DNA from 3 places in the Kribbella sp. WER1 genome. Region 2 is predicted to be linked to each of the others. Evidence: predicted binding sites of a transcription regulator. Region 2 holds the regulator's gene; each other region holds the start of a gene.
The links. Region 2 encodes HrcA, which represses chaperone genes, less so after heat shock. Its sites were predicted from a motif close to TTGGCACTCGNNNNNNNCGAGTGCCAA; they were not measured.

Region 1: groES (co-chaperone GroES) is a predicted target of HrcA. The motif match lies at 1,076-1,102, and genes of this name have one in related genera.
Region 3: ACXJJ3_RS29810 (FmdB family zinc ribbon protein) is a predicted target of HrcA. The motif match lies at 2,145-2,171, and genes of this name have one in related genera.

What each region holds. Positions count from the first base shown of each region.
Region 1 covers NZ_CM135186.1:5,848,771-5,852,837, reverse strand. The annotation lists gene groL (chaperonin GroEL) at 1-533, opposite strand, end outside; gene groES (co-chaperone GroES) at 650-946, opposite strand; gene ACXJJ3_RS28460 (peptidoglycan-binding domain-containing protein) at 1,161-1,706, shown strand; gene ACXJJ3_RS28455 (THUMP-like domain-containing protein) at 1,717-2,868, shown strand; gene ACXJJ3_RS28450 (S8 family serine peptidase) at 3,097-4,067, opposite strand, start outside.
Region 2 covers NZ_CM135186.1:1,943,877-1,947,943, forward strand. The annotation lists gene ACXJJ3_RS09470 (Gmad2 immunoglobulin-like domain-containing protein) at 1-146, shown strand, start outside; gene ACXJJ3_RS09475 (ArsR/SmtB family transcription factor) at 148-480, opposite strand; gene ACXJJ3_RS09480 (16S rRNA (uracil(1498)-N(3))-methyltransferase) at 490-1,206, opposite strand; gene dnaJ (molecular chaperone DnaJ) at 1,491-2,636, opposite strand; gene hrcA (heat-inducible transcriptional repressor HrcA) at 2,662-3,684, opposite strand; gene ACXJJ3_RS09495 (Gfo/Idh/MocA family protein) at 3,734-4,067, opposite strand, start outside.
Region 3 covers NZ_CM135186.1:6,115,501-6,119,567, forward strand. The annotation lists gene ACXJJ3_RS29790 (alpha/beta fold hydrolase) at 1-28, shown strand, start outside; gene ACXJJ3_RS29795 (GNAT family N-acetyltransferase) at 39-545, shown strand; gene mscL (large conductance mechanosensitive channel protein MscL) at 577-978, opposite strand; gene ACXJJ3_RS29805 (SAF domain-containing protein) at 1,096-1,713, opposite strand; gene ACXJJ3_RS29810 (FmdB family zinc ribbon protein) at 1,771-2,124, opposite strand; gene ACXJJ3_RS29815 (penicillin acylase family protein) at 2,312-4,067, shown strand, end outside.

The sequences.
Region 1 (4,067 bases), 3.9 Mb from region 2:
GACTCCTCGACGGTGATCACACCGTCCTTGCCGACCTTGTCGAACGCGTCGGCGATCAGCGCACCGATCTCGGCGTCGCGCGCGGAGATGGTCGCGACGTGGGCCATGTCGCCCTTGTCGTCGACCGGCTTCGCGGTGTCCACCAGCTTGGCCGACACGGCCTCGACGGCCGCCTCGATACCGCGCTTCAGACCCATCGGGTTGGCGCCCGCGGCGACCGCCCGGAGGCCCTCGTGCACCAGCGCCTGCGCCAGCACCGTCGCGGTGGTGGTGCCGTCACCGGCGATGTCGTTGGTCTTGGTGGCAACCTCCTTGGTGAGCTGCGCACCAAGGTTCTCGAACGGGTCGTCCAGCTCGACCTCACGGGCGACGGTGACACCGTCGTTGGTGATGGTCGGGGCGCCCCACTTCTTGTCCAGGACGACGTAGCGGCCCTTCGGCCCCAGCGTCACCTTGACCGTGTTCGCGAGCTTGTCGACGCCGCGCTCCAGCGCGCGCCGGGCATTCTCGTCGAACTCGAGGATCTTCGGCATGAAGAAAACCAGTCCTTTTCTGAAATGTCCGTACGGCGGTTCCCGCTGCCCTGACCCACTCCGCCCCGGTACCAGAGGTAGCCGGGGCGGTGTCAGTCAGGAACAGCGGGCGGTCGTCACTTGCTGACGACTGCGAGGATGTCGCGGGCGCCCAGGATCAGGTAGTCCTGGCCGTCGTACTTGACCTCGGTGCCGCCGTACTTGGAGTAGATGACCTTGTCGCCGACGGCGACGTCCAGCGGGACGCGGTTGCCGTTGTCGTCGATCCGGCCCGGGCCGACGGCGAGGATCTCGCCCTCCTGCGGCTTCTCCTTGGCGGTGTCCGGGATCACCAGGCCGGACTTCGTGGTCTGCTCGGCTTCGAGCGGCGCGACGAGGACGCGGTCCTCGAGCGGCTTGATCGTGACCGACACTTGCTGACCTCCACGGTCGAATTCGCTTGTCTGTGACATGTGGTCGCGCTCCCCTGCCGTCGCGGGGGTCAGAGGCCGGACCGCTGGCACCCTCCCACGGAGAGTGCCAACACCGAATCTAGGCCGCGATTAGCACTCGGTCAACTCGAGTGCCAAACGAATCTCAGCCTGAGACGTACTGGCCCCGGTGACCGCCCGGCGACACAATGTGGTCATGCGGCTACCCAAGCTGTCCGGCAAGACCCTCGCCTTGCTGGCAGCGGTCGGCGCCGTCGCGGTCGGAGGCGTCGCGGCCAACGTCTCCAAGCACCGTTCACCCGCCGCATCGGATACGCCGACCGCCCAGCCGACTCCCCACGATGCACCCGTGGCCGAACCGCAGGTTCCACAGTGCAGGTCCGCACGACTCGTACCGGTCAACCGCAGCTGGGGCATCCCGATGCCGTCCCTCGTGAACAGCCCCAGCACCGAATGCAACTTGAGGTACGGCGACAACCCGTACCGCGGCTCCGACCACACAGGTGATCCCGAGACCGCCATCCTGGTCCTCCAGCGCAACCTGAACTTCTGTTACGGCACCAAGCTCGCCGTCGACGGCATCTACGGCAACAAAACCCGAGCCGCGGTCAAAACCGTCCAAAGCAAGCACCGTCTGACAGCGGACGGCGTCTACGGCCCGAAGACGCGTTCCGCGATGAACTGGCGCCTGTACTCGATGGCAACCCGCAGCTGGAGCAGGAGCTGTTCCAGCCCCCTCTAGAGTTGCCGGGGTGACTGTCACCGCGTTGCTCGACGGACCGGGCGCTGAGGTACTGGCTGCCGCGTGCGACGCATTCCGCCCCGGCAGCGAGCTGCAACTGGTGGAAAAGCTCAGACGCCGGTACGACGCCCCACTGGTCACGGCTGCAGTCACCCAAGCAGCCCTGCGCCACCGCGCCGTCGCCAAGTTCGGCCAGGACGCGGAGCGCATGTACTTCACCCCCGACGGCCTCGAACAGGCAACCCGTACGACGGTCAGCACCCACCGCGCGGCCCGGGTGGCGGCGGCACGGATCGACACGATGGTCGACCTCGGCTGCGGCATCGGCGGCGACCTGATCGCCACGGCCCGGGCGGGAGTACAGGTCACGGGCGTGGAGCGTGATCCGGAGACGGCGGCGGTCGCCCGCGCGAACCTGGCCGCATTCGGCCTGCCCGGCGAGGTCCTGGTCGGCGACGCGGAGACGACGGACCTCACGCCGTACGCGATGGTGTTCGCGGATCCGGCGCGGCGGGCCGACGGGCGGCGGGTGTTCGACCACAACGCGTACTCGCCGCCGTGGTCGTTCGTCACCGGTTTGCTGCAGCGGACCGCCTGCGTGAAGGTCGCGCCCGGCCTCCCGCACGACGCGATCCCGGACGGCGTCGCGGCCGAGTGGATCAGCGACCGCGGCGAGGTGAAGGAGGCGGCGCTCTGGTCCGGCGACCTGTCCGACGGTACGCCGCGCCGCGCGACCCTCCTCCCGGAAGGCACGACCGTCGCGGCCGCCCCCGAGGCCGACATCGGCCCGGTCGGGCGGTATCTCTACGAACCCGACGGCGCCGTCGTCCGCGCCGGCCTGGTCACCGCGGTCGCCGCCGCCGTCGACGGCCGACTGCTGGATCCGCGGATCGCCTACGTGACGGCCCCGCAGTACGTCGCAACTCCGCTGGCGTCGGCGTACGAGGTACTGGAAGAGCTGCCCTACAAGGAGAAGGCGCTCCGCGCGTGGGTCCGCGGCCAGGGCATCGGCACGCTGGAGATCAAGAAGCGCGGCGTCGACCTGGACCCCGCCCAGCTCCGCAAGAAACTCGCCCCGAAGGGCTCTGCCACGGCCACGCTCATCATCACCCGGATCGGCCGCGACGCCGTCGCCTACTCCTGCCGGCGGGTGCCGACCTAGGACTTGCGCTCGGTGGACATTCGAACATATGATCGATCTCGCGTGCGGGTCTCCGGGCGACTTGCCGACGGACGAGGTGCTGCGTCCGTTGCCGCGCTCCCCGGAGACCCGCCACTAATCCGTCACCGTGCGTTCACCTGCATTGGCCACGCTGAGAACCAGAACCGGTCGACCGCCGGCCGTTCGCCTGGGGAGCAGGCGGTGCGCATCACCCCCCAGGCTTTTGCCTCAGTTCGGCCGGTTGACGGTCACCGTGCGGACGGGCTGAGCACCTCCGTTCCCGCGGATCGTCAGGGTCAGCTGCGACACACCGTCCGGCCAGGCGACGTCGACCGGGATCGTGGTCCGGCCGCGCCGGGCCAGCAGGCCGGAGTCGTCGCCGATCGACGCCCATCGCGGCTGCGGCGCGATCGGGTCGGACGTCGCGACCGTCACCAGGCTCGTGCTGACCAGGAACGGCGTGACCAGGTTGCCCTGCGCGTCGAGGTCCACCGACGTCCCGGGCAAGCCACCCACGGAGTACTCCGGAACTGTCAGCGAGGACTGCTCCGCACAGGTCGCCGGATCGATCTGCCGGTACACCGACTCGTTGTGGCCGAGTCCGTCGCCGAAGTCGACCGTGTTCGACCACAGCGACTGCGACACCGGGTTGTACCCGAGCCCGGAGGCCTGCCGCGGGTACATGCAGTTCCCGAGCAGCTCGCCCGGATCCGCGTACCCGAACCCGGCCAGCGTCCGGAGCTGCGCCTGGAACCCGCCGCGCTGGCTCTGCGCCGAGGTGAAGAACCGGTCCTGGTCCACGTCGTACGCGAGCCCGACCAGCTGCAGATCCGGGCGGTACCCGGTCGGCACCAGCGACACCTGATCCGGCTGGTTCGGGTTGACGCAGGCGATGTCGGTGCTGACCCGGTAAAGGGTCATACACAGCAGTGACCGGCCTGGGACCCAGGCGAGGTCGGTCGCCACCGTCAGCGCGTCACCCGCTCCGACAGCGTTGGCGATCGGCGCCATCGGAATCTCCGCGCCGGTCGGGTCGCCGCCGGCCGTGACCTGGACGATCCGCTGCCCGATCAGGTCGGTGGCCCAGTACAGACCGTCGACCTCCTCGACCGCCGTCGTCGCGCGACCGAAGTCGATCTTCGAGACCTCGGTCCCCGGCGCCGCCCCGGCGGTCCCCGGGACCGACAGCCGCGCCCGCC
Region 2 (4,067 bases):
CGACCACCAAGCAGGGGCAGACGTTCGCGGCGTACGCGTTCCAGCTGAACCTCAGCCCGGGGCCCTGGCAGATCAGCGTGTACCTCGTGTCGCCGGCCGACGGCAGCGTGACCGACACCGACACCAAGGCGATCCTGGTGAAGTAGGTCAGTCCGCGGCGCGGTCGACGGTTGCGGCGAGGAGGCCGGGGAAGGCGGCGTCGAACTCGGAGCGGCGCAGGCGGTTCAGGCGGCGGGCGCCTTCGTCGCGTTGCTCGATCAGGCCGGCCGAGCGGAGTACGGCGAAGTGGTGGCTGGCGGTCGCCTTCTTGACCGGGAGGTCGAAGGTGCCGCAGGCGCGCGACCAGTCGTCGTGCGCGGCCAGGTCGCGCAGGATCGAGCGCCGGACCGGGTCGGCGAGCGCGTCCAGCGCGGACTGCAGGGTCACCTCGGCGGGGTCGACGTGCGTGAGCGTGCGGGCTCTGGCGGTTTCGACGGCCATGGGTTCAGGTTAGCGCCAGCGCGAAGGGGCCAGCAGCGCGGCGGCCGCGGCCACGCCGGCGGTCGAGGTGCGCAGTACGGTGTCGCCGAGGCGGATCGGGGTGCCGTCGAACGCGGCCAGCTCGGCCGGGGCGATGCCACCTTCGGGGCCGATCACCAGCACGATGTCGCCGGTCGCCGGGACATCGAGCGAGGCCAGCGGGACGGTCGCCTCTTCATGCAGTACGACGGGGAGCGCGGCGCCGGCGAGCAGCTTCGCGACGTCCGCCGTGGAGGCGAGCGAGGCGACCTCGGCGAACCACGTCCGGCGGGACTGCTTGCTCGCCTCGAACGCCCAGGCCTGCCACTTCGCCAGCATCTTCTCGACCCGCTCCGGGTTCGCCCGGAACTGACTGCGCTCCGCGTTCCACGGCACGATCACGTCCACGCCGACCTCGGTCAGCATCTCCACGGCCAGCTCGGCCCGCTCCCCCTTCGGCACCGCCTGCACCACCACCACCCGCGGGTCGTACGCCGGGGTGCTCCCCCGTTCGTCCACGGCAACCGTCACACCAGCCTTGGACGCGGCGACCACCGCCCCCTCGGCCCAGGACCCGCGCCCGTCCGCCAACCGGATCCGCTCCCCCGGCCCGATCCGCCGTACGACGGCCGCATGCCGCCCTTCAGGTCCGTCCAGCACGAGCTCATCCCCGTCGAGCACCCCGCGGAAGAACACCGCGACACTCACCGCCCGCACACCCTCGCCACCCGAGAGGTCAACCCCTCAGCTGGTGGGTTGACCGCTGGAATGCCAGGCAAGAACCCGTCACGCCGGGGGTCAACCCGTCGGCTGCCGGAGCGGCCCAGTGAAGTGAGCTGAAAGCGGGCCCCGCTCGGGACCCGGCCGACCCTCGCCATCCGAGTGGTTAACCCCGGCGCTGGTGGGTTCGCCGCACGCATGCCGACGGCAAACCCGCCCGCTGAGGGGTTAACCCCTCGGTGGGTCAGGCGGCGAGGGGCCGAGCGCGGCATCTAGTGGGCGCCGAAGGCGTCGCGGAGGCGGCCGAAGACGCCCTTGTGGGTGGCCTGGACCTGGCCCTGAGGGCGTTCCTCGTCGCGGGCGACGGCGAGCTGGCGGAGCAGGTCTGCCTGGGCGTCGTCGAGCTTGGTGGGGGTCTCGACGATGACCTGGACGATCAGGTCGCCCCGCCCGGCATGCCGCAGCCGCGGTACGCCGCGCGCGGTCAGCGTCTGCTGTGTCCCGGACTGCGTCCCCGGGCGGATCTCCAGCGGTGTCGTCTCGCCCTCCAGCGTCGGCAGATCGATCGTCGTACCGAGCGCGGCCGCGGTCATCGGCAGCGTCACCGTGCAGTGCAGGTCGTCGCCGTTCCGGGTGAAGATGTCGTGCGGCTCGACCTCGATCTCGACGTACAGGTCGCCCGCCGGCCCGCCGCCGGGACCGACCTCGCCCTGGCCGGACAGCTGCACCCGCGTCCCGCTGTCGACCCCACCGGGGATCTTCACGGTGACCGTACGCCGGGAGCGCACCCGGCCGTCGCCGGAGCACTCGACGCACGGGCTCGGGATCGTGGTGCCGTAGCCGCGGCAGTTCGGGCAGGGGCGCATGGTGCGCACCTCGCCGAGGAACGACCGCTGCGTGTGCGTGACCTCGCCGCGGCCGTGGCAGATCTCGCAGGTCACCGGCTCGGACCCGGCCGCCGCGCCGGACCCGCTACAGGTCGGGCACAGTACGGCGGTGTCGACCTTGAGCTCCCGCGTCGTACCGAAGGCGGCCTCGGCGAGGTCGATCCGCAGCGGGATCAGCGCGTCCTGACCGCGCCTCGTCCGCGGCCGCGGCCCGCGGGTGGCGCCGCCGGTCTGGCCGAAGAACGCGTCCATGATGTCGGTGAACGTGAACGCCTGCCCGAACCCCGCGGCACCGCCCGGCCCGCCGGCCGCGGACGCGAACGGGTCGCCGCCGAGGTCGTGCATCTGCCGCTTCTGCGGGTCGCTGAGCACCTGGAACGCGCGCCCGATCTCCTGGAACTTCTGGTGCGCGTCCTCGGAGTCGTTCACGTCCGGGTGGTACTGGCGCGCCAGCTTCCGGTACGCCTTCTTGATCTCGTCCGGTGACGCGTCACGGCTGACGCCTAGGACGGCGTAGTAATCGGTGCTCATACTCCAGACCAGGGGGTTGTCATCATTAGGATTCAGCGAGGATCTGACTGACGTAGCGCGCGACGGCCCGTACGGCGCCCATCGTGCTCGGGTAGTCCATATGGGTCGGCCCGACGATGCCGAGCGTCGCCAGCACCTCCGACTTCGACCCGTACCCGGTCGCGACCACCGAGGTGGTGGCCAGCTCCTCGAACGGGTTCTCGTGGCCGATCCGGACGGTCAGCGTCTGCGGGTTGGTCGCCTCGCCGAGCAGCTTGAGCAGGATCACGTGCTCCTCGAGCGCCTCCAGCACCGGCTTCACGTTGCGCTCGAAGTCGTCGCCGTACCGGGTCAGGTTGGCGGCGCCGCCGACCGCGATCCGCTGCTCGCCGATGTCGTCGGTGAACGCCTCGAACAGCGTGGTCACGATCGACGCGACCAGGGACCGGTCGGACGGCGCGAACAGCTCGGGCACGCCGGCCAGCGCGGACGCCGCGTCGGTCAGCCGCTGACCGGCCAGCGCGGTGTTCAGCCGGGACCGCAGGTCCGCGGTCAGCTGCTCGTCGACGTCGTGCGGGTGCTCGACGATCCGCTGCTCGACCCGGCCGTTGCTGGTGATCAGCACCAGCAGCAGCCGGCGCGGGGTCATCGTGACGACCTCGATGTGCCGGACGCTCGACCGGTTCAGCGACGGGTACTGCACGATGGCGACCTGGCGGGTGATCTGGGCGAGCAGCCGGACCGTCCGGCGGACCACGTCGTCCAGGTCGACCGCACCGGCCAGGAACGACGTGATCGCCTTCTTCTCCGCCGTCGACAGCGTCTTGACCGTGCTCAGCTTGTCGACGAACAGCCGGTACCCGGCGTCGGTCGGGATCCGGCCGGCGCTGGTGTGCGGCTGGGTGATGTACCCCTCCTCCTCCAGCGCCGCCATGTCGTTGCGCACGGTGGCCGGGGAGACACCGAGGTTGTGCCGGTCGACCAGGGCTTTCGACCCGATCGGCTCGTGGGTGGCGACGTAGTCCTCGACGATGGCGCGGAGCACGTCCAGCTTGCGGTCGTCCAGCACGCGCACCACCCTTTCAGACCCTTGGCACTCCGTCGTTCAGAGTGCCAGTCTAGGCGGTCTCGGGCGAGGCACCCAACGGAACGGGCGCCGGACGCGTCACTGTACTCGCCACATCAAGGGGCTGATCCTGTACTGCGGAGTCGACGAACGACTCCAGTACGTCGAGCACGTGGTACGCCAGCTCGCCCGTCGCGCGGTGCGGCTCGCCCGTCCGCAGCGCCCGGGCCATGTCCGCGACACCGACCCCGCGGCCGGCCCCGGCGTACCCGCCGGCGACCGGCACCTCGGTCCACTCGCGCTGCTCCGGCGTCACGATCTCGACGGTCCCGTCGAACCCGTTCGGGTCCGGCACCGACAGGCTGCCGTCCGTCCCGTGGACCTCG
Region 3 (4,067 bases), 4.2 Mb from region 2:
GCGAACGATCGTGGAGTTCGTCAACTGAGGGGAAGAGCGTGGAGCTTCGGGGGTTCGACGACGGGTACGGGGTCCAGGTCGCGGGCTGGGCCGTGGACGAGAAGGAAGTCGCATTGCTGTCCGGACGGGTGGCCTACCCGTTCCCGGAGGAACTGCGAGAACGCTGGCGGACGGGTGACGCGGACATCCACTCCTATCTGTTGTTCGACGGCGATCGGCCGGTCGGGTACGGCGAGGTGTGGCTGGACGACGAGGAGGACGAGGTCGAGCTGGCCCGGATCATCGTGGACCCGGCGGTTCGCGGCCGCGGCTTAGGCGGCGAGCTCGTCCGGGCACTGCTCGGACCGGCGCTGGACGCCGGCTACTCGGAGGTGTTCCTGCGGGTCCGCCCGGAGAACGCCCCGGCGATCCGCGCGTACCACCGCAGCGGCTTCGTCGACGTGCCGGCCGGGCTGATGGAGGAGTGGAACGACGGCCAGCCGGTCCCGTACCGCTGGATGCGGTACGCCGGTGAGCAGGTGAGCGCCGGCGAGCTCAGGGGCTGAGGATGGTGCACCCACCTGCCTGCGGCAGCTGTTAGTGGTCCTGCCGGTTGGCGCGCAGCAGATCCCGAATCTCGGTCAGCAGCTCCTGGTCCGGGGTGAGCGCCGCGGCCTCCTCCTCGGGCTCCAGCCCGCGCTTGCGCCGCTCGTTCAGCTTGTTGAGCGGCATCACGATGAAGAAGTACACGGCCGCGGCGACGAACAGAAAGTTCAGCGCCGCCTGCACGATGACGCCGATGTGGAACTCGGCACCGTTGATCTTGAAGAAGAACAGCTTGGAGGCGTCGGCCTTGCCGAAGATCGCCGCGACCAACGGGTTGATGAAGTTCTCCACGACGGCCGTGACGATCGTGCCGAACGCTGCTCCGATGACGACGGCGACCGCTAGGTCGACGACGTTGCCGCGCATGATGAATTCCTTGAAGCCCTTGAGCATTGTGGTGCCTCCACGAAGCGGGTGGTTGTACCCGGACAAGGTAGGACCGCAAGGTCGCCCAGGCGAGGGACCGCGCCGCACGGCCACGCATCGTGCTGTCACCTGCTCACACTGTGATCATCCGGTGTCCGGCGCCAGCGCCACGGTGATGCGGGAATTCGTACTGGCCTGGGCCAGTCGGGTGGCTACGTCGGGCGCGGTCGCGACCACGATCAGCGCCCCCGAGGTACTCGCGCGGGGTGTCGGCAGCGCCACCACGGGCACGGAGCGGGCGATGAGTTGCGCGGCATCGGCCGTCGTACTGGAGGCGGCGTAGAGATTCACGTGGTCGCCGACGCGGAGCAGCGTGGTGATGTCGGCGTCGTCGATGTGGAACGGATAGGCGACGGACCCGGACGGCACGGCCGGAGGCGCCAGGAAGCGGGCGTCGGTCAGCGGCTCACCGGCTCTGACCGGACCACTGAGCACGCGGGTGGTCAGCGCACTGTCAGGTCTGAGCGCCCCGGCCGGGACGGCGCCCGGAGGCAGCGCGACGGTCCGCAGATCGGCTTTCGTCGGCACGGCGCCGCCGGTGAGATCGCGCGCGGCGGCGAGCACCGCGACCGTCGGCGGTGGCGCGGGGGAGAGGGCGAGTAGTCCGAAGTACACGGCGGCTGCCGCGGTGGCGCCGGCCAGCAGCCGACGGTGCCACCGGGCGGCCCGGAGCAGGTCACGGAACAGCGAGGAGAAATTCATGCCGGAGAAGGTACGAGTTTCGCCGGCACCCGCCGTTCAGTTGTCCACAGGCAGCGGTCAGGCCGCGCTGGTCCCCGAGGAGGAGGAGCCGCTGGAGGACGAACCGGAGGACGAGGAGGAGCCCGACGTACCGGACGAGCCGGACGACGTGGAGGGGGAGCTCGACGAGTCCGAGGACTTGGAGCTGCTCGAGGAGGACGAGTCGGACTTCGCCGGCACCGAGCCGTTGCCGGAGGACCGGCTGTCGGTGCGGTAGAACCCGGAGCCCTTGAACACCACGCCCACGGCGTTGAAAACCTTGCGCAGGTTGCCCTGGCAGTTCGGGCACACGGTCAGCGCGTCGTCCGTGAAGCTCTGGCGCACCTCGAGCGCTTCGCCACAGTCGGTGCACTGGTACTGGTACGTCGGCACGGTCGGTTCCCTTCAAGCCGCTGGCACTCCTACTACCCGACTGCTAATAATGCGCCAGGCGACCGAAGTATTCCAAACCCACGCTTGCTTACCTCAACTCTGCGTCCCTGTCCAGCGAACGCAGAGCAACGCAAAGTTGTGAGGCACCCCATTTGGGGAGGACGCCCGCATTCTCTACGGTTGGTCCGTGCGTCGCCTGCTTCGAGTCGTCATCATCAGCGGAATCGCCCTCGCCACGGTCCTCCTGGTGATCGCCGGTACCGCCGTCTACGTCGTCCGCCACTCGTTCCCGACGTACGAAGGAACGATCGACCTGGAGGGGCTCGACGGTGACGTGAACGTGGTCCGGGACGCCAACGGCATCCCGCAGATCTACGCCGACAGCCCGGCCGACCTGTTCGCCGCGCAGGGCTACGTCGCCGCGCAGGACCGGTTCTTCGAGATGGACTTCCGCCGGCACGTGACGGCGGGCCGGCTGAGCGAGTTGTTCGGCAAGACCGCGCTCGAGACCGACAAGTTCGTCCGGACGCTCGGCTGGCGGCGCACCGCGGAGAAGGAGCTGCCGCTGCTCAGCCCGAGCACCCGGCAGTACCTCGACGACTACGCGCGCGGGGTCAACGCCTACCTGTCCACGCACAGCGGCTCCGGCCTCAGCCTGGAGTACGGCGTCCTCTCGCTGCAGCCGGGCGGTCCGAAGAACTACACGCCCGAGCCGTGGACCGCGACCGACTCGCTCGCCTGGCTGAAGGCGATGGCCTGGGACCTCGGCGGCAACCTGGACGAGGAGATCACCCGCACCAAGCTGCTCGCGGCGTTCCCGGCGCGCAACATCGAGAGCCTCTACCCGGAGTACCCGTACGACCGGAACCAGCCGATCATGTCGGCCGGCTCGGTCGGCAAGAACGGGAAGTTCAGCCTCTCCCCGGTCAGCCCGGAGCTTCGGCGGGGAATGCTGACCAAGGATCTGCTCAAGTCGCTCGACTCCGTGCAGAGCGTCGCCAAGGGCCTGCCCGAGCTGCTCGGCCAGGGTGACGGCGTCGGCTCGAACTCCTGGGTGGTGTCCGGAGACCACACGACCACCGGCAAGCCGCTGCTGGCGAACGACCCGCACCTGGGCGCGACCATGCCGGGCATCTGGACGCAAGTCGGCCTGCACTGCAACAACGTCGGCAAGGCCTGCCCGTTCGACGTCTCCGGCTTCAGTTTCTCCGGCCTCCCCGGCGTGGTGATCGGCCACAACAACAAGATCTCCTGGGGCTTCACCAACCTCGACCCCGACGTCCAGGACCTCTACCTGGAGCGTGTCGACGGCAACAACGTCCTCTACAACAACAAGTGGCGCGCGATGGCCACCCGTGAGGAGACGTTCAAGGTGGCCGGCGAGGACAAGCCGGTGAAGATCACCGTCCGCGAGACCCGGCACGGTCCGCTGATCTCGGACGTCGGCACGGACGAGCAGAAGGTCGGCGAGATCGCCGCCTCGCAGGCGAAGTACCCGAAGGCGTACGGCGTCGCCCTGCAGTGGACCGCGCTGAACCCGGGCAAGACCGCGGACGCGCTGTTCGCGATCAACACCGCCCAGAACTGGACCGAGTTCCGGGCCGCCGCGCAGCAGTTCCAGGTCCCCTCGCAGAACCTGGTGTACGCCGACACCGACGGCCACATCGGCTACCAGGCCCCCGGGCTGGTGCCGATCCGCTCGGTCGGCCGCGGTGACTGGCCGGTGCCGGGCTGGGACCCGAGGTACTACTGGAAGGGCTACATCCCGTTCGACGCACTGCCGACCGAGCTCGATCCACCGAGCGGCATCATCGTCACCGCGAACCAGGCCGTGGTCCCGAACACGTACTCGTACTACCTGACCAACTCCTGGGACTACGGGTACCGCGCGCAGCAGATCCTGGAGCGGATTAAGGCCGCCGGGAAGCTGGACGTGAACGCGA